3 regions of the Colwellia sp. BRX8-4 genome follow, and region 2 is predicted to be linked to each of the others. Evidence: predicted binding sites of a transcription regulator. Region 2 holds the regulator's gene; each other region holds the start of a gene.
The links. Region 2 encodes FNR, which switches genes on or off when oxygen is low (the NO sensors DNR and NnrR bind a similar motif). Its sites were predicted from a motif close to TTGATCTAGATCAA; they were not measured.

Region 1 (10,592 bases), on a different contig from region 2:
CAGGCGCTTCGTGAAATCTGTGTAAGACCACGAGACTTTATCGCACGCTATGGTGGTGAAGAATTTGTGCTCATCTTACCTGATTGTGATAAAGCGGGCGCTGAAATTATGCTCAGTAATATTGCTCAAGCGATCAAAGATAAAAAAATCAAACATCAGTATTCTAGTGTGTCGCCACAATTAACAGTCAGTGTTGGTGCTGTGGTGGTTAAGTCGTCTCAGTCTGTTGTTGTCGCTAATGTTATGAAAAAAGCGGACAGTTTACTCTATCAGGCGAAAAACAATGGCCGTAATCAATACTGTCTTGCTGAGCTGAGCTGAGCTGAACGAACTAGGCAAATTGTTTATCAACAGCGCCGGATGTTAGTTAATTTTTAGCCAAGTGATAAAACACCCATGGCGTTATAATTTAATCACTGTCTTGCTGAGCTGAACGAGCTGAACGAACTAGGCAAATTGTTTATCAACAGCGCCAAATTTTTGTTAACTTTTGGCGCAAGAGATAAAAAACATTTGGCATTATCATTTAATCACTGGCTAATCTTTTGCCTTTTCAGAAATAGTGACAGATACTTCTATTAACTGTTTCTTTCGTATTAATTTAAAAGGTAATACGGTGCCAGGTTGAGTTTCAGCCACAATATCTTGTGCTTGTATAAATGAACTAATGGCGACATTATTAATCTGGTAAACGATATCACCCGGTTGTAAGCCAGCTCTAAAGGCAGGGCTGTTCTTTTCAACGCCAGCAATAGTAAAACCTTTAAAGTTGTTTGGTAGCGAGTTGATACTTACGCCTAAGTAGCCACGTATTACCCGACCATTAGCAATTATTTTTCTCATCACTTTATGGGCGAGTGAATAAGGAACGGCGAAAAATATTCCCTGAATATTCCTTTCTGTATCAATGAACTTTCTTGAATTAATACCTACCAGTTCGCCATTAGTATTAATAAGCGCGCCGCCGGAATTACCATCATTAATGGCCGCGTCCATCTGTAATAATTCTAAATAATTAATGACACTTAAACCGCTACGACCTGTGGCACTTATCACGCCTTGAGTCACTGTTTGTCCTAAATTTAGTGGATTACCTATCGCTAAAACCACATCACCAGCAAGTGATTGTAAATCAGCTCTTTGTGGAATAACCGGTAGGTTCGCTGTGTCTACTTTAAGGACGGCTAAATCAGTATAAGTATCATAACCAATAAGTTCTGCAGGAAAACGTTGGCCATTTTGCAGATCAACATTAATTAAATCAGCATTTTGTACGACGTGAAAATTGGTTAATATATATCCGTTAGAATCCATAATAACCCCCGAACCTAAGCGGGTAGATCTTCTCGCTTTTGCACCATAGACAGGGCTAGTGCTTATATCTTCTGAATAGATGTTAACAACAGCAGGACTGGCGGTACTTACTGCTTTTGCATAAGATAATGGTTGTTGTTGTGGTTGATTGTTTTGTAGTACTTGCAAAGTGTTGTTGCGTAACTCTGGCACTAATAGAAGTAAAGTGACAGCTAACATCACGCCATAACTGGCTGGACGAACAATGTATTTTATTAGGTTTATTATGTTCAAAATTAATTTTTATGATGAGTGTTTAATATCGCTAGCATAGCATAGGTCTGCTTTAATCTTATAGTTTGAAAAATAAAAAAGGCTCATAAAGAGCCTTTAGATAAGTCCATTATCACCCTTGCGGTGTTAGCGGATCATTAAAAATAATGTGCTATTACCCCTGACAATATTGAGCGCAAAAACCCCTTTGTTATCATTTAAGTAACTGCGTAATTCACCTATAGACTTTATACGCGTGCGGTTTATTCCGCTGATCACGTCACCTCTTTGTAAACCAATAGCGGCGGCGGGACTTTCTTCTTCGACTGACTTAATATCAATACCTTGATCATTCGTACTATTTTCAAGTTCAGCGCCATCTAACATTCTGTGAATGCTTGCGGCCTCTACTTTTGCTGTTTCTTGTTTTTTAAGCGTAACGTCATAAGTCTTTTCTGAGCCGTCTTTTTTGATGACCGTTAATTCAACAGACTTGCCTGCGCCAATTGAGCCAATCTTTCCTCGAATGGCGGCAAACGTTTTTACCACTTTTCCGTTCACTTTGGTAATAACATCACCAGACTCAATGCCGGCATCGGCAGCAGCAGAATCAGCAACGACTTGCTCGATAAAGCCACCTTGGCTCGACTCGAGTTCTAGTGCCTTGGCGATTTCACCATTGACACTTCGGCCTAACACGCCAAGTACACCACGGCGAACTTCGCCGAACTCAATCAATTGTCTAACAATGTTATCGACCATATTACTGGGTATGGCAAAGCCAATACCCACATTGCCACCATTAGGGCCTAATATCGCCGTATTAATGCCAACAAGTTTACCGTGTAAGTTAATGAGTGCACCACCTGAATTACCGCTGTTGATAGCAGCATCAGTTTGAATAAAGTCTTCGTAATTCTGCGCGTTTAATCCGCTACGTCCTAAAGCACTTATAATACCTGAAGTGACGGTTTGCCCCAAACCAAAAGGGCTACCAATGGCAACGGCAAAATCTCCAACTCGTATATCATCTGAGTCAGCTAATTTTACTTCAATTAAATCTTCAGCGTCTATTTGTAGTAAAGCGATATCACTACTGGCATCGGAGCCAATTCTCTTGGCGGTGATTTGACGACCGTCTTTTAACGTTATTTGAATTTCATCAGCTTCATTGATGACATGATTATTAGTGACTATGTAGCCTTGTGCAGCATCAATAATGACCCCTGAGCCTAAACCTCGAAATTCACGTTTTCTTGCTTGGTTTTGTTGAGGATTACCAAAGAAAAACTTTAAAGCATCTGGTACTTTAGATTTATCTTCGTGGGTACCAGTAACCGAAATTAGCACGACACCCGGAGTAACCTTCTCTAGCATCGGCGCTAAACTTGGCAACTGTTGACCACTAACGGAAAAAGGTAAATTGGCTTGGACGGGCAAACTTGCCACGGCAATAGAGCCGGAAAGAAGAATACTTGTTGCTAAAACAGACAGTTTTTTCATAAAAGAGACAACCTTCTTATAAACATAAATGATTAATGTAATTTTATACTTAACTAAAGACCTATGCTGTGTGCGTTAGTTCCAAAGAACATTAGCCTACATTTGTAACACTTTGTTTCTTGTCGGCAAAAAGTCCACTCGCTTGACCTGAGTAGTCAAGTGGTGGTTCTGTGCTTGTTTCTTCACTCTTACGTTCGGCTCGGCTGTGACGTAATGATACGGTTTGTGCAAGTTGTTCTTGTGTTTCTTTTGAGAAAAAAGGCATGCCATCAACGTCTGAAGGTGTTGCTTGTTTTAATAACTGCGTACTTTTTTCCATTTGCAACATGGCTGTTTGGCAAGTGCTATTCATTTTGTCCAAAAGTATTGTTGAATCATCTAAATGTTCTGCAACATCGAGTTTATATTGCGCTAAAGCGGCTTCACTATTACTAACGCGTTCACTAAGTTTCTGGTTGTCTTGGACTGATGCAGATAAAAAACGACTAGCAACAAAACCTATTGCCGCACCAACTAATAAAAGAAAAATTGCTAAAACTATATCCATAGTGTCAAACCCTCGTTATATTCAATAAAATTAGTAAAAATATGGGAACTTATTTTGTATAATAGCGCTTCTGTTCGCGCTTACCTAATGAATATGATTGCGAATTTGTTAATTTCAAGAAAATATTTCATTAGTCCTGTAAAGACTTTGTGAAACAAAATATAAGTGGCCAATAAATGATCAAGCTTTCACCTCTAGATAAGTATAATGAAGATTTAACTCGTGATGATTTTTTACATGACGATGCGCAGGAAAATGCGGTAAAAAACTTACAGCGTCTCTATGAAGATCTTCAAAATAAACCCTTACCCGTTGAAGGATTTAAGAAGGTGCTTAATCGCTGGAAGCGCATTGTTGCCTCATCTGAAACCAAAACCATACAAGGACTTTATTTTTGGGGTGGCGTTGGTCGAGGGAAAACTTATTTAGTTGATACATTTTATGATTGTTTGCCTTTTGAAAATAAAATGCGTGTTCACTTTCATCGCTTTATGCACCGTGTTCATCAAGAATTAAAAACATTAACCGGGCAAGCTGACCCATTGAAAATAATTGCCAAACGTTTTGCTGATGAAACCTGTATTATTTGTTTTGATGAATTTTTTGTTTCCGACATTACCGATGCAATGATCCTTGGCGCTTTGTTTGAAGAATTATTTGCACATAATGTTACTTTAGTGGCAACGTCAAATATTATACCTGACGGTCTGTACCGAAATGGTTTGCAACGCGAACGTTTTTTACCAGCTATTAAACTCATCAATAAACATTGTGATGTGGTAAATGTCGATAGCGGTATTGATTACCGTTTGCGAACCCTAGAGCAAGCCGAGATTTACCATGCTCCACTTGATGCAGAGGCAAGTGAAAACCTGGCGCAATATTTTATTCAATTGTCGGTCAAACCAGGTAAGAAAGATGTTGACGTTAAAATAAATAATCGCTCATTATCGGCGATTGAAGAGTCAGACGGTATTGTGCACTTTGACTTTTCGGTGTTGTGTGAATCCGCACGTAGTCAAACTGACTATATGGAGATAAGTCGTTTGTATCACACGGTATTATTAGCAAATGTTAAACAAATGAGTGTCGATCGTGAAGATGCGGCCCGTCGATTTATTGCCTTGGTTGATGAATTTTATGAACGTAATGTAAAATTAATTATTTCTGCTGAAGTCGAAATGGAAAATTTATACAGCCACGGTGGTTTGGAATTTGAGTTCAAACGTTGTTTAAGTCGTTTACAAGAAATGCAGTCACATGATTATTTAGCAAGTAAGCACTTACCTTAGTGAGATAGTAAAACTTACTTAAAGATAATTATAAAAATGCCGATTTAACGATCGGCATTTTTTTATGCCAATTTTAGCGTTATTACGCTAACTAGCTATATGTTGTGTTGTTTATTGATCTTGATCGCAATATGTAGTGCTTTGGCTTTTGTCATTTATTTTTATAGGTAATATACACCAAAAATAAAATGATAAAGGAATGCTGATGACAAACGCTTTTTCACCAGGCTTAGCGACAAGTATTAAATTACAAGCCGCTTCAGTTGATATTTGGGATAAAAAATACCGCTTAAAAGACAAACATGGCCACCCGCAAGAGAATACTATTTCAGAAACATTTCATCGAGTTGCCTTAGCGCTCGCGGATATAGAAAATAAAGATAAGAAAAAGTGGTACGAGAAATTTGTTTGGGCGATGGAATGTGGCGCCTATCCTGCGGGACGAATAATATCAAATGCAGGTGCCAAAAAATTTAAGCCCGCCACATCAACAATAAACTGCACGGTTTCAGGCACTATCGACGATTCAATGACGGGTATATTAACTGCGGTGCACCAAGCAGGCCTAACGTTAAAGGCGGGGTGTGGTATTGGTTATGAATTCTCAACTTTAAGACCTAGTGGTGCCTTTGTTGCTGGCGCCGGTGCCACAACTTCAGGTCCACTGTCGTTCATGGATATCTTCGATAAAATGTGTTTTACCATTAGTTCTGCCGGCGGGCGGCGTGGTGCGCAAATGGGGGTTTTTGATATCTCTCACCCTGATGTTAAACGTTTTATTTTAGCGAAGCGCGAGGATGGTCGGTTACGGCAATTTAATTTATCACTACTGATCAGTGATGAATTTATTGCTGCTGTAAAAAATCAACAAGACTGGTTACTCAATTTTCCTATTTCTCACCAAGAGTTACTTGCCGATGATATCGCTATCACCGATCGGGATAAAATACTCTTCAAAGAGAATTATTTTGATAACGCTTATATTAAAAAACATAATTATGTATTGAATCATGAAGGTAAAATCGCCTGTAAAATTTATAGCACGATACCAGCTGTTAGGCTGTGGGATATGATAATGAGCAATACATTTGACTATGCTGAACCAGGTTTTTTACTCATTGACCATGCTAACGAAATGAATAACAACTGGTTTTGTGAAAAACTACGTGCAAGTAATCCCTGCGGCGAACAAATATTACCGCCCAACGGTGCTTGTCTGCTGGGTTCAGTAAATTTAGTTAAATTTGTTGAGCAACCTTTCACTTCTAGTGCGAAATTTAATTGGGATAAATACCGCGAAGTTATTAAAGTTTTTACCCGCATGCTCGACAACGTAGTAGAAATTAATGGCTTACCACTGCCTGAACAACAGCAAGAAATTCAAAGTAAGCGCCGTCATGGTATGGGGTACTTAGGATTAGGCTCAGCTCTGACATTATTAAAAATACCTTATAATAGTCCTGAAGCCCTGGCTTTTACTGACAAAGTATCAAAAGTTTTAGCGATAACGGGGTGGCAAGAAGCGTTAAATTTAGCAAAAGAAAAAGGTCCTGCGCCGATACTTGCACAAACGTTCGTGGTAACTCAGCAAATGCTAGTAAAACGCCCCGAAATGATAAAAGACGGCATAAAAGTGGCGGATAAAATAAAAGGTTCAGTTCTGCACGCAAAATACAGTCGTTATATGCAGCGTATCGCTGAAGAAAATCCTGAACTTGTCGAAGCGTTAGCTGAGGTTGGCGCCCGTTTTACACATCATTCTTCAATAGCACCCACAGGCACTTTAGCGCTCAGTCTAGGTAATAATGTATCTAATGGTATTGAACCAAGCTTTGCACATGAATATCACCGCAATATTATTCGTCAAGGTAAGAAATCAAAAGAATCCGTCGCTGTTTCAAGTTATGAACTGCTGGCATATCGTCATTTTATCAATAAAGATGCTTTGGCATATAGCGAAGATGACAATAAAAAGCTGCCTAACTATTTTGTATCTGCCGATGCCATCGCTCCTAAAGAACATGTTGATATTCAGTCTGCGGCACAATACTGGATAGACTCGTCTATTTCAAAAACAATTAATGTTCCAACTGATATCGATTATGAAAACTTCAAAGATATCTATTTGTATGCATACGACCAGGGCTTGAAAGGCTGTACGACTTTTCGTTTTAACCCAGAAGTCCATCAAGGCGTATTAGTAAAAGACGAAGAACTCGCTAATGTAACGTATCAGTTTACCTTAGCCGATGGCACTGAGATTTTAGCGAAAGGTAATGAAGAGGTGGTTTACGACGGCGAAACGCATACGGCTGCAAATCTTCATGACGCTTTAAAAGAAGGTTACTACGGTAAGCTCTAAAAGCCCTGGCAAAAAATAACGAGGAAACTAATAATGAGAGAAATTAATCAAGCGATCACTGCGGTTAAGGTGTTAGTTGCTGATCAGCTGCCTGTTAAAGAAAAAATAAAAGGCATCGCGGATAAACTCACCGAAAGTACAAAACGTCCTGAAATGTTAATTGGTTCTACTTATAAAATAAAACCGCCAGTATCAGACCATGCTCTTTATATTACTATTAATGATATTTTGCTCAATCAAGAAAGTGACCAAGAAACTCGCCGTCCTTTCGAAATTTTTGTCAATTCAAAAAATATGGAGTTTTATTCTTGGGTAGTGGCGCTAACACGGGTTATTTCAGCGGTATTTCGCAAGGGAGGTGACTGCACCTTTTTAGTCGAAGAGCTAAAAGCAGTATTTGACCCCAAAGGTGGCTATTACCAAAGAGGCACAGGTATATTTATGCCATCGGTGGTCGCTGATATTGGCCATGTTATTGAAACACATTTAAAGGCATTAGATATGTTGCCAAAAAGTGAAAGAGATAACCACCAACAAGCCTACATTGAGGAAAAGCGCCAAACAATAAAAGCTAAAGAGGGAAGTGAGCTATTAGCTTTTCCAACCACAGCAAGCCAATGTGTAAAATGTTATCAAAAGTCGGTAATCTCATTAGACAATTGCGCTACTTGCTTAAATTGCGGCGATTCAAAATGTGGTTAGTTACTAGCTAGCGATTGTATTCGTGATAAAAGTTTAAAAAAAGTGCAATTGATTGTGATTTATAGGTGATCTTAGTAGATAACTTCTGTATAATCCGCGCTCCCTGCGTTACAAATGCCTACTGTTTTTGACTTTTGTGAAAAGTAGTGGCGATGGACTCGATACTCGAAGGGGTAGAGCGTGGTCTTTTTAACCGGTGATGCTAATTCTTAGCATTCATCATTTAAAGTAACATAATAAATATTGGGTTTTTTAATGAAAACTTTTGTAGCAAAACCAGAAAGCGTACAACGCGAATGGTTCTTAGTGGACGCCGAAGATAAGACTTTAGGACGTATCGCTACTGAAATTGCAACCCGTTTACGCGGCAAGCATAAAGCAGAATATACTCCTCACGTAGATACTGGCGATTACATCGTTGTTATTAACGCTGAGAAAGTGAAAGTAACTGGTAATAAAGCGAAAGGTAAAATTTACTACTCGCATACAGAATTCCCAGGCGGTCTTAAGCAAATTAGTTTTGAAAAACTAATTGAAAAAGCTCCAGAGCGTGTTTTAGAATTCGCAGTTAAAGGTATGTTACCTAAAGGTCCTTTAGGTCGTGAAATGTTCCGTAAGCTTAAAGTTTACGCGGGCACTGAACATAAGCATACTGCACAACAACCACAACTTTTGGAGCTTTAAGCAATGGCTGATAATCAATATTACGGTACTGGTCGTCGCAAGAGCTCAACTGCTCGTGTGTTCATGAAAGCTGGTAACGGTGCAATTACAATTAACAAGCGTGACATTTCTGTATACTTTGGTCGTGAAACGGCTCGTATGGTTGTTCGTCAACCATTAGAATTAGTTGAAATGTTAGAAAAGTTTGACTTTAACATCACTGTTGTTGGTGGTGGTATTTCTGGTCAAGCTGGCGCAATTCGTCACGGTATTACTCGTGCATTAATGGAGTTCGATGAAACTTTACGTGGTTCTCTACGTGTAGCTGGTTTCGTAACTCGTGATGCTCGTAAAGTTGAACGTAAGAAAGTTGGTTTACACAAGGCTCGTAAAAAGCCACAATTTTCAAAACGTTAATATTTACCTTATACGTTTTCAAAAAACCGACTTTATGTCGGTTTTTTTATATCTGTCATTTAGAAAAATGAGCATCCGCAGTAAGGTAACTTCGTGGGCTGTTTATTATAAAAGCGACCTTAGGCGATAATAAATAATACAGTGCGAGTTCCAATAAAATGGTAAACTTTAAAGTATCAGTAATAAAAATAATATGCGGGAAAATAGTCGTATTATTGAGCTGTTTACTGAGCACTTTTTCGATGGTTAGCAATTACACTCAACTATATAAGCATTAAAATAATTTATCGGATAGCGAAAGAGAAACTATTCTTTTCTGCGCTTTTTTTGAATAATAATCTTTCGTATTTAGCTGTGTGTTTAAAGTGACAAAGTCAGTGAAATTAAGATATATAACTGATGTTTCGCTTATTTTTACTTGTAAAAAAGTGCTTATTTCTTTATTATCAGAAAAATTTTTTGTCGCAAGTTTGGGCAAACAATTGGAAAGTATTTCCTCTCGCAACTCACTGTAGCTGTGAGAATAATAATTCGAATTTGTTTGAAACAATGTTATTTGGAGATTTTGAATGAGCAATGCGCCCGTGAATAACGGCCGTCGACGCTTTTTAACTGCTGCTACTTCGGTAGTAGGTGGTGTTGGTGTTGTCGGTTTGGCTGTGCCTTTCATTGGTTCTTGGAACCCTAGTGCTAGAGCGAAAGCTGCAGGTGCTCCGGTTGAAGTCAATGTTAGTAAAATAGAACCAGGTCAATTAATCCGCGCTGAATGGCGAGGAAAACCTGTGTATGTGGTCCGTAGAACTGAAGAAATATTATCAACTTTAGCGGCGCATGACGATCAATTGAAAGACCCTGGTTCAGAAGAGCCTCAACAACCTACTTATGCAGCCAATGCATATCGTTCAATAAAGCCTGAGTTTATGGTTGCTTTAGGCGTGTGTACTCACTTAGGTTGTGCTCCTACTCACCACCAAGGCGATTTTGAAGAGTTTGTTGAAGGTGTAAAAGACGGTTTCTTTTGTCCTTGTCACGGTTCTAAATTCGATATGGCTGGTCGTGTTTTTCAAAGCGTTCCTGCACCAACAAACTTGGTGGTTCCTGAGCATTCATTCCCAACAGCAGACACCTTATTAATTGGTGTTAGCGCAGGAGAAGCATAATGTTAGCTAATTTAATGGCGTGGATTGACAAACGTTTACCGTTAACCGACGCGGTAAACAAGCATGCTGGTCAATACCCTGCACCTAAAAACTTTAATTTTTGGTATGTCTTTGGTGTTTTAGCGAGTGTCGTACTCGTCAATCAATTGTTAACGGGTGTTTGGTTAACAATGAGTTATGAGCCATCAGGTGAAGGTGCATTCGCTTCTGTAGAATACATCATGCGTGATGTTGATTACGGCTGGTTACTTCGCTATATGCATTCTACAGGCGCGTCAGCGTTCTTTGTTGTTGTTTATATGCATATGTTCCGTGGCATGATGTACGGTTCATACCAAAAGCCTCGTGAGTTACTTTGGATCTTCGGTATGTTGATCTTT
Region 2 (10,592 bases):
ATGTACTGAGTTTAAGTGGTCGTGAAGTTGACGTTGCCAGTGCTGCTGCCGGTAAAGAAAAGTTCGCTCTGTGCGCAAGTTGCCATGGTGCTGACGGTAAAGGTAGTTTAGCTATGGGTATTCCTTTAGGAGCGCCGAACTTAACTGACAACATCTGGTTGTATGGCGGCTCTCCACGTGCCGTTGAGTCATCTATTAAAAATGGTCGAGCTGGTGTAATGCCCGCATGGAAAGATATTTTAGGTGAACAAAAAATACATCTTGTTAGTGCATATGTGTATAGTTTATCGCAAAAATAACTGCGTTTAATTAGTCTCAATATATCAGCCTTGCGGTATTATTACCGCAAGGTTTTTTTATATCTTCCAAGCCAAGAATAGTGAGTAAATTGTTGGTTTTTTAATAGTTCCCAATAGAAAAAAGTCGTATAATACGCGCACTTTCACCGACTGAATTTTTAATATGAAAACATCTTGGTATAAAGAGCCTTGGGCTTGGTTCGTTTTTATTCTCCCCGCTACCGCGGTTGTTGCTGGTATTTCGACTTACTTTATTGCTAACCATAATCCCGATCCATTAGTCGTTGGTGATTACTATAAAAAAGGTAAAGCAATTAACCTAGAAGTCTCTAAAGTAAAGCTTGCCCAAAAATTAGGGATGCGCTTTGCATTAAAACTGCAAGATAACGAATTAATTATCAAACCTACCGGTATTGATAAAGTATTCCCGGTGTTAAATCTTAATTTTTATCACCCGACTCTTGCTGATAGAGATTTCTATTTAGCACTCACGCCTGACGGTAATGGCTATTTTAGGCATGTCTTTGATGAACCAGTAAAGGGAAAATGGCGCTTAACCATAACGCCTTTTGAGAATCACTGGAAAATTCAAAATACTATTTTCTTACCTCAAAGTGAATTTATCGATATTATTCCTAATGTTAGAGAAGCTAACTAAGCGCCAATAGTCTCTATTAGCTTAGGTGTTGATTAACCTCACCTAAGCAACACCTCTATAAAAACCAATTATTTGCTTGGCCTCAACATATGAAAACACTTTGTTATCACTGCAGTGAAATTGTTCCTAATGGGTTAGATTTATCAATAAAAATTGAGAATACCATGCAGCCGATGTGCTGTATTGGATGTCAAAGTGTTGCTCAAGCGATTATTGATAACGGTTTAGGTGAATATTATCGTTTTAGAACAGCTCCCGCACTAAAAGGTGAGCCTCTAGTTCCTGAGCAGTTACAACGTAATAAGTTACTTGATGATGACAGCCTACAAAGTGAATTTACTTATAAAAATGATGAATATAACGAAGCAATTTTAACGATTGACGGTATAAGCTGCGCGGCATGTGCGTGGCTTATCGAAATGCAACTTATCAAGATAAACGGCTTAATTAAAATTAATGTAAATGCCACGACACAACGTGCAACTGTTCGATGGAATAATAGTGAAGTACAACTTAGTGAGCTGATTAATCATATCAGAAATATTGGTTACCAAGCCCTCCCTTTTAAAGCTAGTACCGCCGAAAAACTTAACAAAACTCAAAGTAATAATTATATTAAACGCCTAGGTATCTCTGGTATTTTAATGATGCAAGTCATGATGATCGCTTTTGGCTTATACTTTGGCGCCTTTTCTGGCATGGATGAGTACAACTTAATCTATTTACGCTATGCGAGCTTATTTTTGACCTTACCTATTGTCACCTATGGCGCATTACCCTTCTACAAGGGAGCTATTAATGCTTTAAAAGTGAAGCGTTTATCTATGGATGTTCCTGTTGCTATAGCGATTTCACTGGCATTTTCGGCCAGTGCTTGGGCAACAATCACTCAGCAAGGTGAAGTCTATTTTGAATCAGTATCGATGTTCACTTTTTTACTACTTATTGGTAAATTTTTAGAATTTAGAGCAAGAAGTCGCGCCGCGGAAGTCTCGGCTAACTTGCTTAAGTTAATGCCGATGATAGCGACAAAACTCATTGATGATAAAGGAACAGAAAAAGAAGTCATACTACCAGCAAAAAAACTTCGTCCTCTCGATATTGTACTCATAAAACCAGGCGAAGTGGTTCCCGCTGATGGCACAATAATTACAGGCAGCAGCCAACTGAACGAAGCGATGTTGTCGGGTGAGCAGTTACCCTTAAATAAATCAATAGGCGATACTGTCTTTGCAGGCACTATAAATGGTGACGGTAATATCAACGTTGAAGTTAAACAAGCCAGTGAACATTCTTTTTTAAGCCAACTGATCAGATTAAGTGAATCATCTCAGGCGCATAAACCCAAATTAGCAAAATTATCAGATAAAATCGCTCAATACTTTGTTGCGGTTATTTTACTAACCGCTATAGGTACTGCATTTTATTGGCAACAGCATTTACCTGAAGAAGCTTTTTGGATCACCTTATCGGTACTCGTTGCTACCTGCCCTTGCGCATTGTCACTGGCAACCCCCACAGCGTTAACCTGTGCGACCACACGCTTAAACCGTGAAGGTATCATGATCAAATCTGCACATGTTATGGAAACATTACCAAAATTAACCACTATTGCTTTTGATAAAACAGGTACCTTAACTTCTGGTGATTTTTCTATTAATGAAATAAAGCGCTTTAATAATAAAAAGCTTAACTATAGCAAGCAGCAGGTTTTAGCTATAGCAGCAGCGCTCGAGTCTTATTCTGAGCACCCTTTAGCCAAACCGTTTAAAGCATTTCGTGATTACTCCTACCATACTCAAGCCGTTGAAATTAAATCTGGTGCTGGTATTCAAGGGAAAGTGAACGGTCAATACTTTCAAATCGGTAAACCTAATTGGTTGCTTAGCGAATCAAGTATGTTGGCAGAATTTGCGACGGCTTCTTGCCTATTAGTAGCAGACAACCAATTAGTCGCTGCTTTTTACTTAAGTGATGAAATTCGCAATGATGCCCAAACGCTGTTAGATGACTTAAAGAAAAGTAATATTTATACCATCATGCTATCGGGTGATAACCCTGCTGGCTGTAAAAAAGTTCAGGCATTGCTACATTTAGACGAGATACATAGTACTTTGACTGCGGCTAATAAGATGGCGATAATAAAAAATCAGCCTAAAAACTCAACCGTTGCTATGGTCGGCGATGGTGTCAATGATACGCCAGTATTCGGCGCAGCCCATGTCTCGATTGCTATGGGGAGTGGCACCGATATAGCTAAAAGTGGTGCCGATGTTATCTTACTCAATAATCGTTTAAAGTCGATAACAACATTAAGACAGGTCGCCAATAAAACTCGTCGCATTATTTGGCAAAATTATTTTTGGGCATTCGGTTATAATGCTATCGTATTGCCCCTTGCCGTCTCAGGCTACATTACTCCCTATATGGCGGTTATAGGTATGTCTGCAAGTTCGATATTGGTTATCACTAACTCGTTACGTTTATTAAAAAAGTAAACGCAAACTTATAATAGAGCATAAAGACCATGAGCATTATTTATATTTTGATCCCCATAGCGATAATCCTAACCTCTATCGCCATTTATTTATTTTTTTGGGCAGTAAAAACTGAACAATTTGATGATTTAGAGAAACAAGGTATGAGTATCTTGTTTGATGAAGATGAAAACACTACCACCAAAAAGTCCACTGAAACCCATAGCGAAAATACAGCTAAAAATGATACGGGTAGTAAATAACAGCCATGTTGAGTATAGATTATTTATCGGCATTCATCATCGGCTTGTTAGGTTCGGGACATTGTATCGGTATGTGCGGTGGTATAACAACGATGTTAACATCTGCTATATCACCGCAACAAAAAGGCAGCGATAAATTTAAGCTGGTCGGTGCATATAATGTTGGCCGAATTTTTTCTTATAGCTTAATTGGGGCAATCGTTGGATTTAGTAGTTCTATTGCAATAAAGAATATTGGCGTTCCATTAGGTTTTTTAAGGTTATTTGCAGCGGTATTTTTAATTTTATTAGGCTTGTATTTAGGCCAATGGTTAATGTGGCTATCAAAAGTTGAAAAAATGGGTAAGTTCCTTTGGCGCTATCTATCCCCGTTAAGTAAAAGGTTTATTCCCATTAATAATGCTAAACAAGCGCTAGCATTAGGAGCAGTCTGGGGATGGTTACCTTGTGGTTTAGTCTACTCAACATTAACTTGGTCCTTAGCCAGTGGAAGTGCCCTCAGTGGCGCCCTAATTATGACCAGTTTTGGTTTAGGTACTTTACCAGCCTTGTTAAGTCTTTCACTTGGCTCTTTTGGTATAAAGTCGTTGGTAACAAACACGAAATTCAAGAAAATAATGGCGCTAATGATAATTTCATACGGAATATACAGTTTAATGTTTGCATATAAGCAATTGTTTTAATATGATCGATAAATTAGGGATAACTCATTTAGGTTAATATGTATAAAAAGCCATGTTCTACATCTCAACATATTCATTGTCAAAACTGTAGTATCAGCGAGCTGTGTTTACCTTTCTCTTTAAATGATAAAGAACTCGATACACTAGACAGCATTATTGACCGTAAACGCCCTATTCATAAAGGCGAACAAATTTTCCAAGATGGCGACAAAATGCAAGCTTTATACGCTATTCGCTCTGGAACATTCAAAACATTTACGGTTAATGAACAAGGTGAAGAACAAATTACCGGTTTTCATTTAGCGGGTGATTTATTAGGTTTTGATGCTATTGCTGAGTCAGAGCATCCTAGTTTTGCAAAAGCCTTAGAAACATCTATGGTCTGTGAGATACCTTACAATACTTTAGATTCATTATCGAATACGATGCCTAAGTTGAAAAAACAAATTCTTCGCATGATGAGTTCCGAAATCCGCTCAGATCAAGAAATGTTAACGCTACTTAACCGCAAAAATGCTGAACAACGCTTAGCAACTTTTATTTCAACCTTAGCCAGTCGCTATCATGCACGGGGTATGTCACTAACAGATTTTCGCCTAACGATGACGCGAAGTGACATTGGTAATTATATTGGTTTAACGGTTGAAACCATCAGTAGATTATTAAATCGTTTTCAAAAAAATGAATTAATCACAGTTGATGGAAAACTCATCACAATACTTAATATGGATAAACTTAACGAGTGTGCTTCACTGTAGTTTATCGCTTTTTTAAATAATTATAGATAAATGCTTAACATTAAAGATGTTAAGCATTTTTTTTATTGAAATATTATGATTTAAAGCAAATAATATCTATTAATTATGGTCTATTATTAATATTATTTAATAACTAGGGAGTAAATATTATGGATAAGTATAAAAAAATATTAGCCGTTATTGATCCAACCACTGAAAATCAAAAAGCGTTGAAACGTGCGATTGAATTAGCACGACATAGTGGCGGACAGATCACTGCATTTTTAACCATTTATGATTTATCTTATGAAATGACCACCATGCTTTCTGGCGATGAGCGAGAAGCAATGCGTCAATCGGTTATTAATGATCGTAAACTATGGTTAGAAGAAAAGATTTCAGAAACTGATCACCAAGACATAACCATAGATACCTGTATTATTTGGCATAATCGCCCATTTGAAAAGATCATAAAAAAAGTACTGGCTGAAAACTTCGATATTGTCATCAAAGGCACCCATCAACATGACAAGCTAAAGTCGGTTATTTTTACGCCAACAGATTGGCATATCTTAAGGAAATGTCCCTGCCCAGTATTACTGGTTAAAGACCATAGCTGGCCAAGCAATGGTAATTTACTTACCGCACTCAATATCGGTAGCGATGATGATGAGCACAAAGCGCTTAATAATAAGTTAACCCAAGAATCAATAGTGTTTTCTTCACTGATTAAAGCCAATGTCCATTTAGTGAATTCTTATCCAGGTACGCCAGTAAATATTGCCATTGAAATTCCAGAGTTTAACGCCTCTGAATATAACGACACTATGTTTAATCATCACAAAAGTGCGATGAAAGACCATGCTAATAGCTTTAATATTCCGCTTAAAAATACCCATGTTAAAGAAGGTTTACCTGAAGATGTTATTCAAAGCATTTCTAAGCACGTTGATGCTGAATTAGTTGTGTTAGGTACTATTGGTCGAACGGGGATTTCAGCGGCACTTATTGGTAATACTGCAGAGCATGTCATTGACCGCCTTAACTGTGATGTCTTAGCGATAAAACCTGATGGTTACCTCTCGCCATTAGCTTAATATTGAAATATGTAAATATCCATTAAAAAGCCGAGGATTTCCTTGGCTTTTTGCTATACTACGCGCGGTAAAATTCATACTTTTTATTTCAAATATCTCTAGGAAACACTATGAGCGCTCAATCAGCGACACCAATAACATCTTTAACACCCAGCCAAAAAATACAGCTGAGTAAACTTGAGAAGCGCTTAAGACGACATGTTGGCCAAGCTATCGCGCAATATAATATGATAGAAGATGGCGATAAAATAATGGTGTGCTTATCGGGTGGCAAGGACAGTTACGCCCTTCTGGCTATTTTAATGTTGTTAAAAGAATCAGCGCCCATTCATTTTGATATTGTAGCCGTTAATCTTGATCAAAAACAACCCGGTTTTCCTGAGCATATCCTTCCCGAATACTTAGAAGCTTTAGGTGTTGAATATAAAATTGCGCAAGAAGATACCTACTCTATTGTTAAAGATAAAATACCTGAGGGGAAGACCACCTGCAGTTTATGCTCTCGTTTACGCAGAGCTATTTTATACAAGGTCGCGGCAGAAATAGGCGCAACTAAAATTGCACTAGGCCATCATCGTGATGACATGGTTGAAACACTGATGCTAAATATGTTTTATGGCGGTAAATTAAAATCAATGCCAGCAAAATTGGTCTCTGATAATGGTGAGCATGTCGTCATTAGACCGTTAGCTTTTTGTAAAGAAGCAGAACTCATCCAATATGCACAACTAAAAGCGTTCCCAATTATTCCTTGTAATTTATGTGGCTCTCAACCTAATTTACAACGTCAAAACATTAAGAAAATGTTACAGGACTGGAATGTTAATCATCCAGGACGAATTGAATCTATGTTTACTGCCATTCGCAATGTGGTTCCATCACATTTGTGTGACAGTGAACTTTTTGATTTTAAAGGGATTAACGCTGATTCAGGCATTATCAATGGTGGCGATATCGCTTTTGATGATGAACCTATTATTGCCGCTCAATTAACAAACAACGTCAATATTGAAGACAATTCAAAAGCCAAACTTTCATTAAGTAACAGTTTGAATATTATAGAAATAAAGTAGAATCTACCTTAATTAATACCAAGTATCTAAGCGCGATAACAACACCAGTTAAAAGAATGAATGTTATCGCTCGCCATCATTAACTGACGCGTAATACAATAAGCCGAGCCTAAATAACCTTAGGTTTTGGCTTCGACAATATTTTATCAAAATACACTTTATTATGGCGGATCATTTCTGTTATTTCTAAGACATAATCAGTGCCTCTAATAGAATAACGCAGTAATCCTGTTGCTAAGATTTGTGGCGATAGTGGTTGTTCTTGAGCGCGTAACTGCCCTCTAATTGAACGAAAAACACCATAAGCATGATTTGTATTAATATTGTGTAAATAACGCTGTACCGCATGCTCTAAACTATTAAATGCCGCTACTTCATGTTTAGCACCGTCATCTCTTCCTCTTGGCACCATGCCACAACCCTTTTTATAGCACCACATACCAAAAAAGTTTAAACCAACTCGAGCAAAACGAGAAGTGCCCCAAGCTGATTCATTGGCTGCCTGCACTAATACTAGTTCAACAGGCACAATATCAATACGCAACAATAATTCATTAAGTTGCTGTAGCGGCGAGTGTTTTTGATTAACTTTATATTTCTTAATTAATCGCTCAAGCAAAGCTTGTTGATCTGCTAAAAGATTTTCCTCGAGGAAAAGTGTTTCTATCATCAAGGAGACTTCTGCCCTTAACATAAGAATATTGCTATTCTCTTGCGCTATTGCTGGATAAATATAACGGAAAAACTGACGTTTTTTCGTTTTAACATCGCTTATAGAAGCAAAGTTTGGGATCTTAACGTTATGAAGCGGTTGCTCAACCACTTTTACTTTCGCCTTGACCACAGGAACGATAACAACGTTTGTTACTTCCGGCGTGGGAAGTTCAAAAGTTGGCGCTAAAAAAGTGAAGGGCGCAATAAGCGCAAGAAAAAATACACTTATTAACACAGTTCTCATCAAATATTGAATGATCATAGTAGCCTTTTTGTTAACAATAAGGTTTTGCACAGAGCTTTACGCTGAAAATGTATCACTCGTTTGCTGAGCGGGTACATCCGTCGCTTGTAACTGCATGCCAAAAATCTCTCGATATAAAATGCCTTTAACATTATAAAATAGCGGCGCTATAAATGTTAATGCGACTAAGAAAAGCATAACACCAATCACTGAAAATTGTGTTTTAGCAAGAATGGCTAAGGGGATTAAAGATAAAAATAAAGTTAAAAAGAGTAAGCTATAAATAGCGAGTAACTTAAACCACTGAAAACGTGTAACTTGTAAACTCAAGGTGATAGCTTTTATCGGTGATAATTTTTTATCTACTACAAGCGGCAGTACTAATGACAAGGCGACCGCTAAATAAATACCTGGAAAAACAAATAAACTCATACCTAAAGTTATTAATACTGACGTTAACAGCGCACAAACAGCAACCCAACTGCCTCGTTTTAAGAAAGCAAAAATTAATTTACTATTGGTTTTTAAACCAACGGCATGAAAAACGCCCATCATCTCGACACCAACTAAAAAAGGATAGATAACCATAGTGACAACAATATTTAATAATGTTGTTGATTGTGGGTCTTTAATCACTTGTTCAATACCACCCATGGTATTACTGATCAAAAATGAAACAACAATCCCCAAAATAAGCGTAAAAAGTAATCCTAAATTAATAGCGATTCGCGAGCGAAGTGTTAATTGCCACGCCTCTTTTAATACCGAAGAAACGTCAATAGTATATTCACCCTGCAAAGACTTTTCTATGCTACCACCAATTTGTACTACTTTTTTTTCATCCACGAAAATGACTACCTTTGTGTAAATTTTTCAACATTATAGCAAGTTGATTTGATATTGGAAAATAGCATAAATTTTCACCTGAATTATCGGTGTAATTTAGCAATACGTTTTAATATATTTTGAAAGTAATGAGCACCTTTCTCTTGGGCTAAGGCAATATTATTATCAGGTATTTTCTGTGGATTTTTATACACAGATAATACCTTTTCCATACTCGCTTCTCGAATTAAATGAAGCGTGGGTAATGGCGAACGGTTAGTATAATTAGAGGCTGCGTTAAATGGCTCACCTTCAAAATAATAATCAGGATGAAAACTGGCGAGCTGAAAGACACCTTCATAACCTAAGGTGAACAACAATTCATTAGCCTCATCGAGTAAATCAAGGTAGCTTTCAAAACCTTTAAAGCCTTCATTAAAAATCAATAAAGTCGTTTCTATGCTGGGGTCAGCGACGAGTCTTTCAAATTCTATGGCTAATTCTGCTAAAGCCGATTCAACCTTTTTTGCTGGGCAAAGTTGATAATGTATCGTGTTATTAACAAACTCTTTTTTTGCAAAAGGGCAAAAATTCAAACCAATAATTATTTCTTCTAGCCACTGCTTAGTTTGTGAAATTTCAACGGCATACATTTGTTTATCAGGCATTTTGTTGCAGTTGCCACATCGTTGCGTAATGACCCTTTTTAGTGAGTAGCGTTTGATGATCGCCCTGCTCGATTATTTCCCCTTTGTGCAGGACAATAATATTATCGGCATCAATAATAGTTGATAATCGATGAGCTATCACTAAGCTAGTGTGATCTTTAGCCACCTCTTTGATTGCTTTTAAAATAGCTTGCTCTGAGTGACTATCAAGTGACGACGTTGCTTCATCAAAGACCAAAATAGCAGGATTTTTCAAAATGGTTCGGGCGATGGCAACCCGTTGCTTTTCGCCACCAGAAAGCTTTAAACCACGCTCGCCAACGACGGTATCAAAACCTTTTGGTAACGAGGTAATAAAGTGACTTAAATGCGATAATCTTGCAGCTTCTTCAACTTGTGCATTACTCGCGTTTACATTGCCATATTTAACATTTTCAAATAAACTTTCATTAAATAACACCGTATCTTGTGGCACGATGCCAATATTCTTTCTCAAGGAATGTTGCGTAATATCAGTAACTGCTTCGCCGTCAATTTTAATACAGCCTTGTTGGCAGTCATAAAAACGAAAAAGTAGTTTCACTAAGGTCGATTTTCCTGAGCCACTCTCGCCAACAACAGCGACTTTTTGACCCGCTTTAACCTCGAATGAAACATTTTTTAAAATGGGTCTTTGCTCATCATAAAAGAAGCTAACGTTATCAAATTTAATAGCACCATGGCTTATCGCTAATTCTTTGGCATCTTGTGCATCTACAACCTTAGGTACTTTTTGCAACAAGGTAAACATTTGCTCAATATTTGCTAAAGAACCTTTTATTTCTCGATAAACAAATCCTAAAAAGTTTAAAGGG
Region 3 (10,592 bases), on a different contig from region 2:
TCTTTTTCATCAGGTAAATGCATTTTACTATTAGGATAATCGTAACGAGGTTTAACTTGTTTGATGTCTTGATTACTGATCACCTCAGCCATTCGAGCATCATGATATAAACGGATAATCATTTTGGGACGTAAAATGTGGTCAAATACCGTTTTATTATTGTTATCTTCTCCAGTAACGACTGCTTTTGTCTTAGGCAGTTCTTGGCGAATACTCACCAAGCTGGTGTAGCGAGTAATTTCGAGTATTGTTATCTTGTAAGATAAAAAATCAGAAATAAAAAAACGCCGCTCATCACCAACCGCTTCTTCATCGTTATGACTGGCCAATAAGCGAACTAAAAACATATAGTTAACTTCACAAAGATTCATTAAGGTTGATAATCTTGGCTGATATTTTTTACTTTGCTGTATCATTTACGAAGACCATTTCTGCTGTAGTTGATGAAAGTTATTCTGTAGCCATTGTAACCCAATTATTGTTGCTGCATTGGTGATTTTTCCATTTTCTAACAACGACATGGCTTGTTCTCTTGACATGACATGCAACAAAATATCTTCACTTTCAGTTTCTAAACCGTGCACCCCTGAGACATTTTTGCTATCTATATTAGCAACATATAAATGTATAACTTCGCTCATACCACCAGGACTTGAAAAATACTCCAGCACTTTATCGAGTTGATTAGCATTTAACGTTAAGTCGGCTTCTTCTTTAGCTTCTCGAATAGCAACATCAATAGGCGATTCATCTTGACCAAACATACCGGCGACAAACTCTAATAGCCATGGCGTGTCTCCTTGACCAATAGCGCCAACTCGAAATTGTTCGATTAACACAACACGATCATAGGTCGCATCGTAAGGAATAACGACTACCGCATGACCACGTTCAAAAACTTCGCGCGTTAATACTTTACTTTCGCCACCATCAAATAATCGATGACTAAGTTGATACTCATCCATTTTAAACACACCTTGGTAGCAGGTTTTTTGTTGATAAATAGTGACGTCTTTATTTGAAAACTTTGATGGTTTTGTATTTTTGTTAGGCATTGAGTGGCTTTATTTCCCATATAAAAATTTAAAATAAATGAAGATACTATAATAAAGCGAGCACTAGCATAAAACATTTTGTTACACTAGAATGCATTCGCAAACACTTATTTTATTTAGCTAATTCAAAAATCAAGATACGATAGTATCATAATAATATAGCGTACATGGCACACTCAAAGGAATAGCTCACTCATGAAAAAAACAATTACGGCACTGATCATTGGTTTGGTTTGTGTAACTAATACTACGTTAGTTAACGCTGAAGATTTATTGGGCGTTTATCAACAAGCACAAAAAAATGATCCTACCGTATTGAGATCAAAGGCTTTATTTAACGCATCAAAAGAAGGCATAGATCAAGCCAGAGCTGTTTTATTACCAGAGATCAGTGCTTCAGCTAGCTACACAATGAGTAAAGATCAATTTATTCCAACATCGGATGATGGGCAATCATCAAATAGAACATTGACCAATAAATCTGATACTTTGCGCTATGGCTTGAGTTTAAGTATGTCATTATACAATCATAGTACATGGTTAAGATTAGATAATGCCAAAAAAGCCGCGCACCGCAGTGATGTTTCTTATCAAGCAGCAAAACAAGAATTGATTGTTAGAGTAACGACCGCTTATTTTGATGTTTTAAGTGCTAAAGACGATTTAGATTTTGCTAAAGCTGAGAAAGCGGCTATTGAGCGTCAATTAGAACAGACAAAACAACGTTACTCTGTTGGTCTAAAAGCAGTAACAGACGTGCATGAAGCACAGTCGCAATACGATAATGCCGTTACTTCTGAAATTCGCGCTGAAAACAGTGTTTACACTGCAGAAGAAGCGTTAAGGGTAATTACCAATGTGTATCCAAGAGACTTAAGTGTTTTAAACACTGAACGTTTCAGTACCTCACGCCCTATACCCGACAGTGCAAACGAATGGCAACAAACAGCAGAAGCAAAAAATTTAGATTTAATTAGCCAAAAAATAGCGGTTGATGTTGCTAAAGAAAATATTAATATCGCAAGATCTGGTCATTATCCAACATTAAGTTTATCGGGCAGTTATGGTGCTAGAGATCAAGATAACGAAGTAAACAATGCCACTTTTGAAAACCCTGCTTTAGATAGTCAGTCTATCGGCATAACGTTAAACGTACCTATTTATTCTGGTGGCGCTACGTCAAGTGCTGTTCGCGAAGCACAGAGCAACTATGTTGCTGCCAGCCAAGATTTAGAGTTAACTTATCGTAATGTTGTTCGTAATACACGTAATGCTTACAACACCGTTATTGCTGCTGTTTCGGCAATCAAAGCCCTTGAGCAATCTGTTGTTAGTGCTGATAGTGCATTAAAAGCAACGGAAGCTGGTTTTGAAGTAGGAACTCGTACTATTGTTGATGTGTTAGATAGCACGCGTAATTTATATAACGCAAAACGTAACTTATCATCAACGCGCTATAATTATGTACAATCAATTTTATCGTTAAAACGTGCGGCAGGTACAATCAGTGAGCAAGACTTAATCAACATCAATCAAGGGTTAAGTGCCGCTAAGTAAGCTTATTAAACTTCCTTTGTGAAGTATTAATTGTAGGTTTAAAAGTTATAGATATAAAAAAACCCTGATATTTCAGGGTTTTTTATTGTCTACAACTTTATTGTTATTAACTAAACATAGTTTTTACATCAGTAACCATCTGTTGAAATTCTTCACTTTTCATAAAGTCCACGTCAGGTAAAATACCTTTATTCACATAGCTTTTTAATAACACTTCACAGGTTGATACATTCTTGAAAATACCGTTGTGAATAGCACCTGCACGAATGAAGTCCAAATAATGAGTTTCAGAAGGTAATACCGTTAAATCACTCCAACTGGTTACTAAAGTGACAAATTCATCTGAGAATCCCCACGCTTTAGTCACTTCTCCACCAATATCCGCAGCTAACTTAGCAATAGCTTGCTGTAAAAAAGTCGGGTTAGCGAAAACATCAGGATGATTTTCAGCTTCAGTTAAAATGGGTAAAACACCTATATTATGAACCAGTGCCGCCAATGTTAAGGTGTCTAACGTTAATGATGTGTGTTTATGGTCTTGGATATAAAAAGTCATTAAACTGATGGCAACTGCGGCTACATCGACGGTTTTTTTCCATGACTTTTTCAAATACATTGAAACTATTTCATTTTTTGAAACAAATACTTGCTCTAACGCCATCGCTGTTGCGATACTTTTGATTTGGCGCAAACCAATGCGAGTTACAGCCTGGTTGACTGTTTCAACTTTAACAGAACGTCCTAAAATAACGCTATTCGCTACTTTCAACATACCCAAAGATAAAGCAGGGTCATGACCGATAATATCACTCATTTGTTTTAAGTTAATGTTTGGGTCATCCGCCGCTTGGCGCACTTTCAGTGCTACTTCTGGCAAGGTTGGAAGTACAAGCGCATCTTGTTTAATTTTTTCTACTAAAATTGTATAAAGGGCATTTTCAGTTCCCATAGTCTCACCTTAATTATTATTATCATTTGTCAATTATCAATTGTATTACATTAAAAAGTAGCACAGTTTTTTGCTTATATTATTATTTTAGGTCAAATATTAGTAAATTTTTCAATACTGTATCTTTATTAGACAAATGCTCAAATATTTAAAATTCTAGTTTTTAATCACTTAATATGATTTTCATCAAAGAACCGCCTGATAAGCTGTTTACCTATGACAAACGATGTTTTTATAATACCGCTAATATAAATCATCTATGTTGTTCATTATGCTAAAACCTGAATTATTATCGCCTGCTGGAACCTTAAAAAATATGCGTTATGCTTTTGCTTACGGAGCTGATGCTGTGTACGCAGGGCAACCCCGTTACTCTTTACGGGTGAGAAATAATGAATTCAATTTAGAGAATCTTAAAATTGGTATTAATGAAGCTCATTCCCTAGGTAAAAAGTTTTACTTAGTCAATAATATTGCTGCACATAACAGTAAATTAACAACGTTTATTAAAGATATTACGCCCGTTATAGCAATGCAGCCCGATGCCCTGATCATGTCTGATCCCGGCCTTATCATGATGGTACGGGAAAAATTCCCTGATATGCCAATTCATCTATCTGTGCAAGCTAATGCGGTTAATTGGGCAACCGTAAAGTTTTGGTATCAACAAGGTGTTGAGCGCGTTATTTTATCACGTGAATTATCGCTTGATGAAATTGAAGAGATTCGTTTTCGATGCCCTGAAATGGAATTAGAAGTTTTTGTTCATGGTGCTTTATGCATGGCATATTCTGGTCGTTGCTTGTTGTCTGGTTACATTAATAAACGCGACCCAAATCAAGGAACATGTACAAATGCTTGTCGTTGGAAATATGATAGCCACCAAGCAAAAGAAAACGAAACCGGTGATATAATAGCGGTACAGCCAGACATTAAAGTAAAACCAGAACTATTTATCCCTGATTCAGCTAAAATCATTATTCCAGAGCAACAACCAATTGAGGATATTATTTTATTGCAAGAGCAAGGTCGACCCGGTGAATATATGCCAGCATTTGAAGATGAGCACGGTACTTATATAATGAATTCAAAGGATTTACGTGCCGTTGAACATGTAGAACGTTTAATAAAAATAGGCGTGCATTCATTAAAAATTGAAGGTCGAACTAAATCATTTTATTACTGTGCTCGAACAGCACAAATTTATGGCCAAGCTATTTCTGATGCTTTAAGTAATAAACCTTTTAATCAAAATTTAAATACCGATTTAGAACATCTTGCTCACCGAGGTTATACCCAAGGTTTCTTAAAACGTCACCGCCATAGTGACACACAAAATTCTGATTACGGTTATTCAAAAAGTGATACTCAGCAATTTGTTGGTGAAATATTAGGCCGCAACGAAATAACAGGTTTAGTAGAAATAGAAGTAAAAAATAAATTTCTAGTCGGTGACCGTTTAGAGTTAATGACACCGCTAGGTAATACATCTTTTGTTTTATCTCATATGGAGAACGCCAAAGGTGAAGTTATTATTGACGCAAAAGGGTCCGGTCATAAAGTATCAATTTCGTTAGTAACTGAGCACGATTTAACTTTTGGTATTATTATGCGCTACCTTAATGAAGGTGGCACAACACGCCAACCGTTTACACAAAATCAAGTAGCGTAATAGGGCCATGGCACTGATTATAGAAGATGCATGTATTAACTGTGATATGTGTGATCTAGAATGTCCTAATGAGGCCATTGCATTGGGTAGCATGATTTATGAAATTGACGTGGATAAATGTACTGAATGTGTTGGCCATTATGACAAGCCGACTTGTATTAGCGTTTGTCCTATTGATTGTATCAAAAAAGATCCAAAGCATAATGAAAATGAGCAAACGTTATTAGCTAAATTTATCGCTATGCATGGTTAACAGCACCTACTACGACTGAAACAATAACGTGCAATTGCTCAGTCGATTAAGTTTGTATTTAGACAGATATAGCGGCTTTTATATGAGCGTGGCATTGATAATTCACTAATTCAAAGTCTTCAAAAGTAAAATCAAAAATACTTTTTATCTCAGGATTAATTTTCATAGTTGGCAAAGGTAGCGGAGTGCGACTTAGTTGTTCATCAACTTGTTCCATATGGTTTGAGTATAAATGAGCATCTCCGAAAGTATGAACAAAATCACCTAGCTCTAAATCACAGACTTGGGCGATCATCATGGTAAATAGTGCATAACTTGCAATATTAAAGGGTACACCTAGAAAGATGTCGGCACTGCGTTGATATAATTGACACGACAGCTTGCCATTGAGTACATAGAATTGAAAAAGCGTATGGCACGGGGGTAATGCTTGCTTGCCCTGTGCAGCATTCTCTGCAGGGCTTATAGATGTATCAGGTAATAATGCAGGATTCCAAGCGGTAATAATATGACGTCGTGAATCTGGGTTATTTTTTAAATCATCAATCAATTGTGTAAGTTGATCAATTGTTTCGCCATTGGCTGATGGCCAATTACGCCACTGTACTCCATATACAGGCCCTAGTTCGCCCGACTCTGTTGCCCAAGCATCCCAAATTTTAACGCCATTCTCACTTAAGTAAGCAATATTAGACTCACCTTTAATAAACCATAATAATTCATGAATAATTGATTTTAGATGACATTTTTTAGTGGTGACCAGTGGAAAGCCTTTTGCTAAGTCAAAACGCATTTGATAACCAAAAATACTTTTGGTGCCTGTACCTGTGCGGTCTGATTTTTGTACGCCGTTATCACGAACATGTCGCATGAGATCTAAATATTCTTTCACTGTCTTTCCTTCTCTAAAAAATTTTAATTTTAAACAAACGCTATTGTACTAACTTAATATCATTTTAACTGCTACTAGCATCAAAAATATCGCAAATGCTTTCTTGATAGTACCAACCGGTAGCTTACTCGCCGCTTTAACACCTATTGGGGCAAAAAGAGAAGACGTAATAATGATACCAAGCAAGGCAGGTAAATAAACATAGCCTAAGCTATATTTGGGTAAATTCTCTTCTCCCCAACCAGCAATCACATAGCCGCTAACACCAAATATGGCCACAACCATACCACTGACCGTGGCAACACCAATACATTGGCGTAGAGGGACTTTAAAGTAACTTAATATCGGGACTAGAATAGCACCACCAGCAATGCCCATTAGACTTGCTAAAATACCAGTAAAAAAGCCAATACCTTTAACAATGATATTTTTGGGTAGTTTTTCATCATCATTGTGATTAATTAATTTATTTTTCTTCGCTCGATTTATAGCAATAAACATATAAGACGAAAGTAAAAAAACAGCAATAGCAAAAGTATTTTTTAGTGCAACAACAGAAAGCATATCAGCAATAAATCCGCCAAGTAACGATCCTAATGCAATCGCCATCATGAGTTGCTTAGCAAGTGGCCAAGGTATATTGCTATTACGGTGATGAGCTAACGCCGCGGAAAGTGAAGTAACAACAATAGTGGCTAACGAGGTCGCAAGCGCCATTGGCATAACTAAGTTCGGTTCAATCCCTAGCTGCGGTAATAAATACACCAAAGCGGGTACAATTATCAACCCGCCACCTATGCCTAAAAGACCAGCAGAGAAACCGACCACTGAGCCGAGTAACACGCAAATTAGAAAGATACTTAATAACATTGTTTACTGCTTTTTAAGTTAAATTAACCGGATACATTACCTACCGGCACGTACGAAACTACTTAAACCGAATTGTTCAAGTTGTTCATTTAAATAACTGTGTACTTGTTTGGATGTAGAAAGGGTTAACACATGCGCCAACATCATTTTTACTTGATGAAAATCAACATGGCGGATCACCCATTTAATTTTTGCGATATTATGCGCGTTCATACTCAATTTGTCATACCCCATCGCTAATAATAATAAAGCGCCTGCTGGTTCACTGGCTAGCTCGCCGCATAGGCTCAAGGGTACCAATGAGCGAGCTGATTGTTCAGCAATATGGTTAAGCGCTCTTAAAACAGCTGGATGATATGAATTATATAACGCTGATACGCGGGCATTATTTCGGTCAACTGCTAATAAATATTGAGTTAAATCATTACTACCCACCGAAAAGAAATCAACTTTACTGGCTAATTCAGGCAATTGATAAATAATACCTGGCACTTCGATCATTATACCAACTTTTGGACGAGTGAGCTTTTCTTCACCGATAAAATCAAGTTCACCAGACAGTTCATAATAAGCTTGATTGATTAAGCGAGTTGCTTCGTCTACCTCTAAAGTACTTGAAATCATCGGCAACATAATCTCTAAATTATTTAAGCCAACATTCGCTCGCAACATTGCTCGTACTTGTAAGAGAAAAATTTCAGGATGGTCAAGTGTAATGCGAATACCACGCCAACCAAGAAATGGATTATCTTCATTTATCGGAAAATAGGGTAACGACTTGTCACCACCAACATCTAAGGTACGCATAGTTACAGGTTGATCAGGAAAAGCACTTAATACTTGACGATAAAGTTCAGTTTGCTCTGACTCAGAGGGAAAGCAGCTGCGGTTCATAAAAGGAATTTCAGTACGATACAAACCGATCCCTACAGCACCTGAATTTTTTGAATATTCAAACCCTGATGAAAGCCCAGCATTAAGTTGCAACTCAATGGTTTGACCATCTTTGGTAATAGCAGGCAATTGCGCTACTTTTTTAACCTTATCGGCGAGTAATATCTCTTGAGTGATTAAGTGTTGATATTCACGTTGTAAGGCTTCATTAGGCTGAACAAAAAGCTCACCACTAAAGCCATCTACAATACAGTTCTTCTGGTGTAATCGACTAAGCGAAATTTTCTCAATACCCATTACCGCTGGCACACCTAGTGCTCTTGCTAAAATAGCAGCATGAGAATTATTGGAGCCCTGAAGCGAGACTACACCTTTTAAGCCTTGGTGCTGGTATTGTGCAAGCATAGCTGCCGTTACTTCTTCAGCAACTAGTATAAATTCTCGTGGAAGTTGTTGCTCTTTTATATTTAGTTTTTTTAAGTTAAGTAATAATCGATTACCTAAATCGCGTATATCACTGGCCCTTTCACGCAAATAACGGTCATCTAAGGCTTCAAACTGAATAATATAGCTATCAATGATTTGTTTTAAAGCACTTTCAGCAGTCCAACCTGATATTATTTTCTGGGTAACTTCTTTAGTAATATTTGCATTATTTAATAATTGCTTATACATATCGAAAATATCTAAAGTACTCTCCGCAATAATCCCTTGTAACTTACTGGCCATGAAATCAAAATCTATGCGTGTTTTCGCCACGGCTTCTTCAAAAAATTGTAACTCTAGCGTTGGGGTTTTAGTTCGTTGTAAAGAAACAGAAGCTAAACTTACCGCTGGATACACAACAAACATTTCACCAATCATTACCCCTGAGGAGCCAGCAACACCCTGTAATGCTTTAGTCCAATGACTATTAGCATCTTGCTCTGTGATTAACACATTAGCTTCAGCATTGGCCAATGAAGTAGCTAATTGGGCTGATAAGGTAACTAAGAATGCTTCTTCATTTTCGGTAAAATGCCTAGCCTCTTTTTGTTGAATCGCCAGTATGCCCAGCACTTTTCGTCGATGAATGATGGGGGTCCCCAGAAAGGCATTTAATTCGTCTTCCTCAACTTCAGGGGCATGAATAAATTGAGGATGGTTTTGCGCATTAGCAATGTTAAGTGGTTCTTCTCGCTGGCCAACTAAACCGACTAAGCCTTCAGTAAAACCGATGGTTGTTTGACCTAATGAACCTTCTGCCAAACCGTCAGAGGCAACCAATAAAAAATGTTGTTTGAGGTGGTCAGCAAGATAAATTGAACAACAGTCAGTATTCATCGTTTCTTTTATTTGTTCCACCATACGATGTAATGCACTGTCGAGTTCAGCGTTTTGGCTAAATTCTAGAACAATTCTCCGTAGGATAGTTAACATACGGCTCCTTAAATAAAAATGCCCGTTCACTTTAAGATATAGGGTCATCTTTAAGTGATACGGGTATATTATACATTTTGTTTTGTCGTATAAAACTGCTACATAATAATAATCAACTACGACGTTTACGGTTTTGATGGCGATAAGAAGGCATAGACGCCTGAGCAAATTCCTTCATCACTTTACGGTAAACTTCACGTTTAAAAGACACTACCTGACGCACTGGGTACCAGTAACTTACCCAACGCCAATCATCAAACTCTGGATGATCAGAGTGAAGTAAATCAACCGCAGACTCTTCTGAAGTTAGCTTAAGTAAAAACCATTTCTGTTTTTGCCCAATACAAACAGGTTTACTTTCATGCCTAATTAAACGTTTTGGTAATTTATATCTCAACCAGTGTTTGGTCGAAGCAACAATACTGACATGTTCCGGTTTTAATCCCACTTCTTCGTGTAATTCTCGGTACATGGTTTCTTCTGCTGTTTCTCCCTCATCAACCCCCCCTTGTGGATATTGCCACGAGTGTTGACCATAACGCCTAGCCCAAAATACTTGTCCTCTATCATTGATTATGACTATGCCGACATTAGCTCTATAGCCTTCGGCATCTATCAAAGGAATTCCCAATAACTTTCATAAAATATATCTTGATTCTTCCATAATATGGGCTTGCGGGCAATTAATTAATTTTTTATTTTATCTAGACCATAGCGTCAAAAGTTATGAATCTTTATACTGAGTAAAGAAAAGTCACGACTAAAGAGTTTACTCATTAAAATTAATATCCCTACTAACGAAGATGATTTACTAAAAAGAGCGCAAGCGCTTGCTGGACTTAATTTAGCTGAAATAGCTGAACAAGCAGGCGTAGTAGTCCCTGAGAATTTAACGAGAGAAAAAGGTTGGATAGGTCTTTTACTTGAGCAGGTTCTTGGCGCTAGTGCGGGGTCAAAACCTGAACCTGACTTTCCACATTTAGGTATTGAATTAAAATCGTTACCCATTAGCATGCAAGGCAAACCTTTAG

Region 1: H4J56_RS05350 (adenosylcobalamin-dependent ribonucleoside-diphosphate reductase) is a predicted target of FNR. The motif match lies at 5,023-5,036, and genes of this name have one in related genera.
Region 3: yegQ (tRNA 5-hydroxyuridine modification protein YegQ) is a predicted target of FNR. The motif match lies at 3,738-3,751, and genes of this name have one in related genera.

The regions. Positions count from the first base shown of each region.
Region 1 covers NZ_JACGVS010000004.1:116,158-126,749, forward strand. The annotation lists gene H4J56_RS05325 (diguanylate cyclase domain-containing protein) at 1-321, shown strand, start outside; gene H4J56_RS05330 (trypsin-like peptidase domain-containing protein) at 538-1,587, opposite strand; gene H4J56_RS05335 (Do family serine endopeptidase) at 1,714-3,069, opposite strand; gene H4J56_RS05340 (YhcB family protein) at 3,161-3,616, opposite strand; gene zapE (cell division protein ZapE) at 3,793-4,908, shown strand; gene H4J56_RS05350 (adenosylcobalamin-dependent ribonucleoside-diphosphate reductase) at 5,114-7,270, shown strand; gene H4J56_RS05355 (NrdJb) at 7,304-7,972, shown strand; gene rplM (50S ribosomal protein L13) at 8,228-8,656, shown strand; gene rpsI (30S ribosomal protein S9) at 8,660-9,052, shown strand; gene petA (ubiquinol-cytochrome c reductase iron-sulfur subunit) at 9,622-10,212, shown strand; gene H4J56_RS05375 (cytochrome bc complex cytochrome b subunit) at 10,212-10,592, shown strand, end outside.
Region 2 covers NZ_JACGVS010000009.1:26,443-37,034, forward strand. The annotation lists gene ccoP (cytochrome-c oxidase, cbb3-type subunit III) at 1-299, shown strand, start outside; gene H4J56_RS09295 (FixH family protein) at 463-957, shown strand; gene H4J56_RS09300 (heavy metal translocating P-type ATPase) at 1,047-3,455, shown strand; gene ccoS (cbb3-type cytochrome oxidase assembly protein CcoS) at 3,485-3,697, shown strand; gene H4J56_RS09310 (sulfite exporter TauE/SafE family protein) at 3,703-4,380, shown strand; gene fnr (fumarate/nitrate reduction transcriptional regulator Fnr) at 4,419-5,138, shown strand; gene uspE (universal stress protein UspE) at 5,288-6,214, shown strand; gene ttcA (tRNA 2-thiocytidine(32) synthetase TtcA) at 6,325-7,287, shown strand; gene H4J56_RS09330 (glucosaminidase domain-containing protein) at 7,397-8,245, opposite strand; gene H4J56_RS09335 (hypothetical protein) at 8,303-9,091, opposite strand; gene H4J56_RS09340 (DUF1415 domain-containing protein) at 9,175-9,738, opposite strand; gene H4J56_RS09345 (ABC transporter ATP-binding protein/permease) at 9,731-10,592, opposite strand, start outside.
Region 3 covers NZ_JACGVS010000010.1:86,028-96,619, reverse strand. The annotation lists gene H4J56_RS10375 (DUF1249 domain-containing protein) at 1-416, opposite strand, end outside; gene H4J56_RS10370 (NUDIX domain-containing protein) at 417-1,055, opposite strand; gene tolC (outer membrane channel protein TolC) at 1,251-2,612, shown strand; gene H4J56_RS10360 (HDOD domain-containing protein) at 2,719-3,561, opposite strand; gene yegQ (tRNA 5-hydroxyuridine modification protein YegQ) at 3,833-5,233, shown strand; gene H4J56_RS10350 (YfhL family 4Fe-4S dicluster ferredoxin) at 5,241-5,486, shown strand; gene H4J56_RS10345 (thymidylate synthase) at 5,545-6,378, opposite strand; gene H4J56_RS10340 (sulfite exporter TauE/SafE family protein) at 6,427-7,248, opposite strand; gene ptsP (phosphoenolpyruvate--protein phosphotransferase) at 7,285-9,561, opposite strand; gene rppH (RNA pyrophosphohydrolase) at 9,674-10,180, opposite strand; gene mutH (DNA mismatch repair endonuclease MutH) at 10,343-10,592, shown strand, end outside.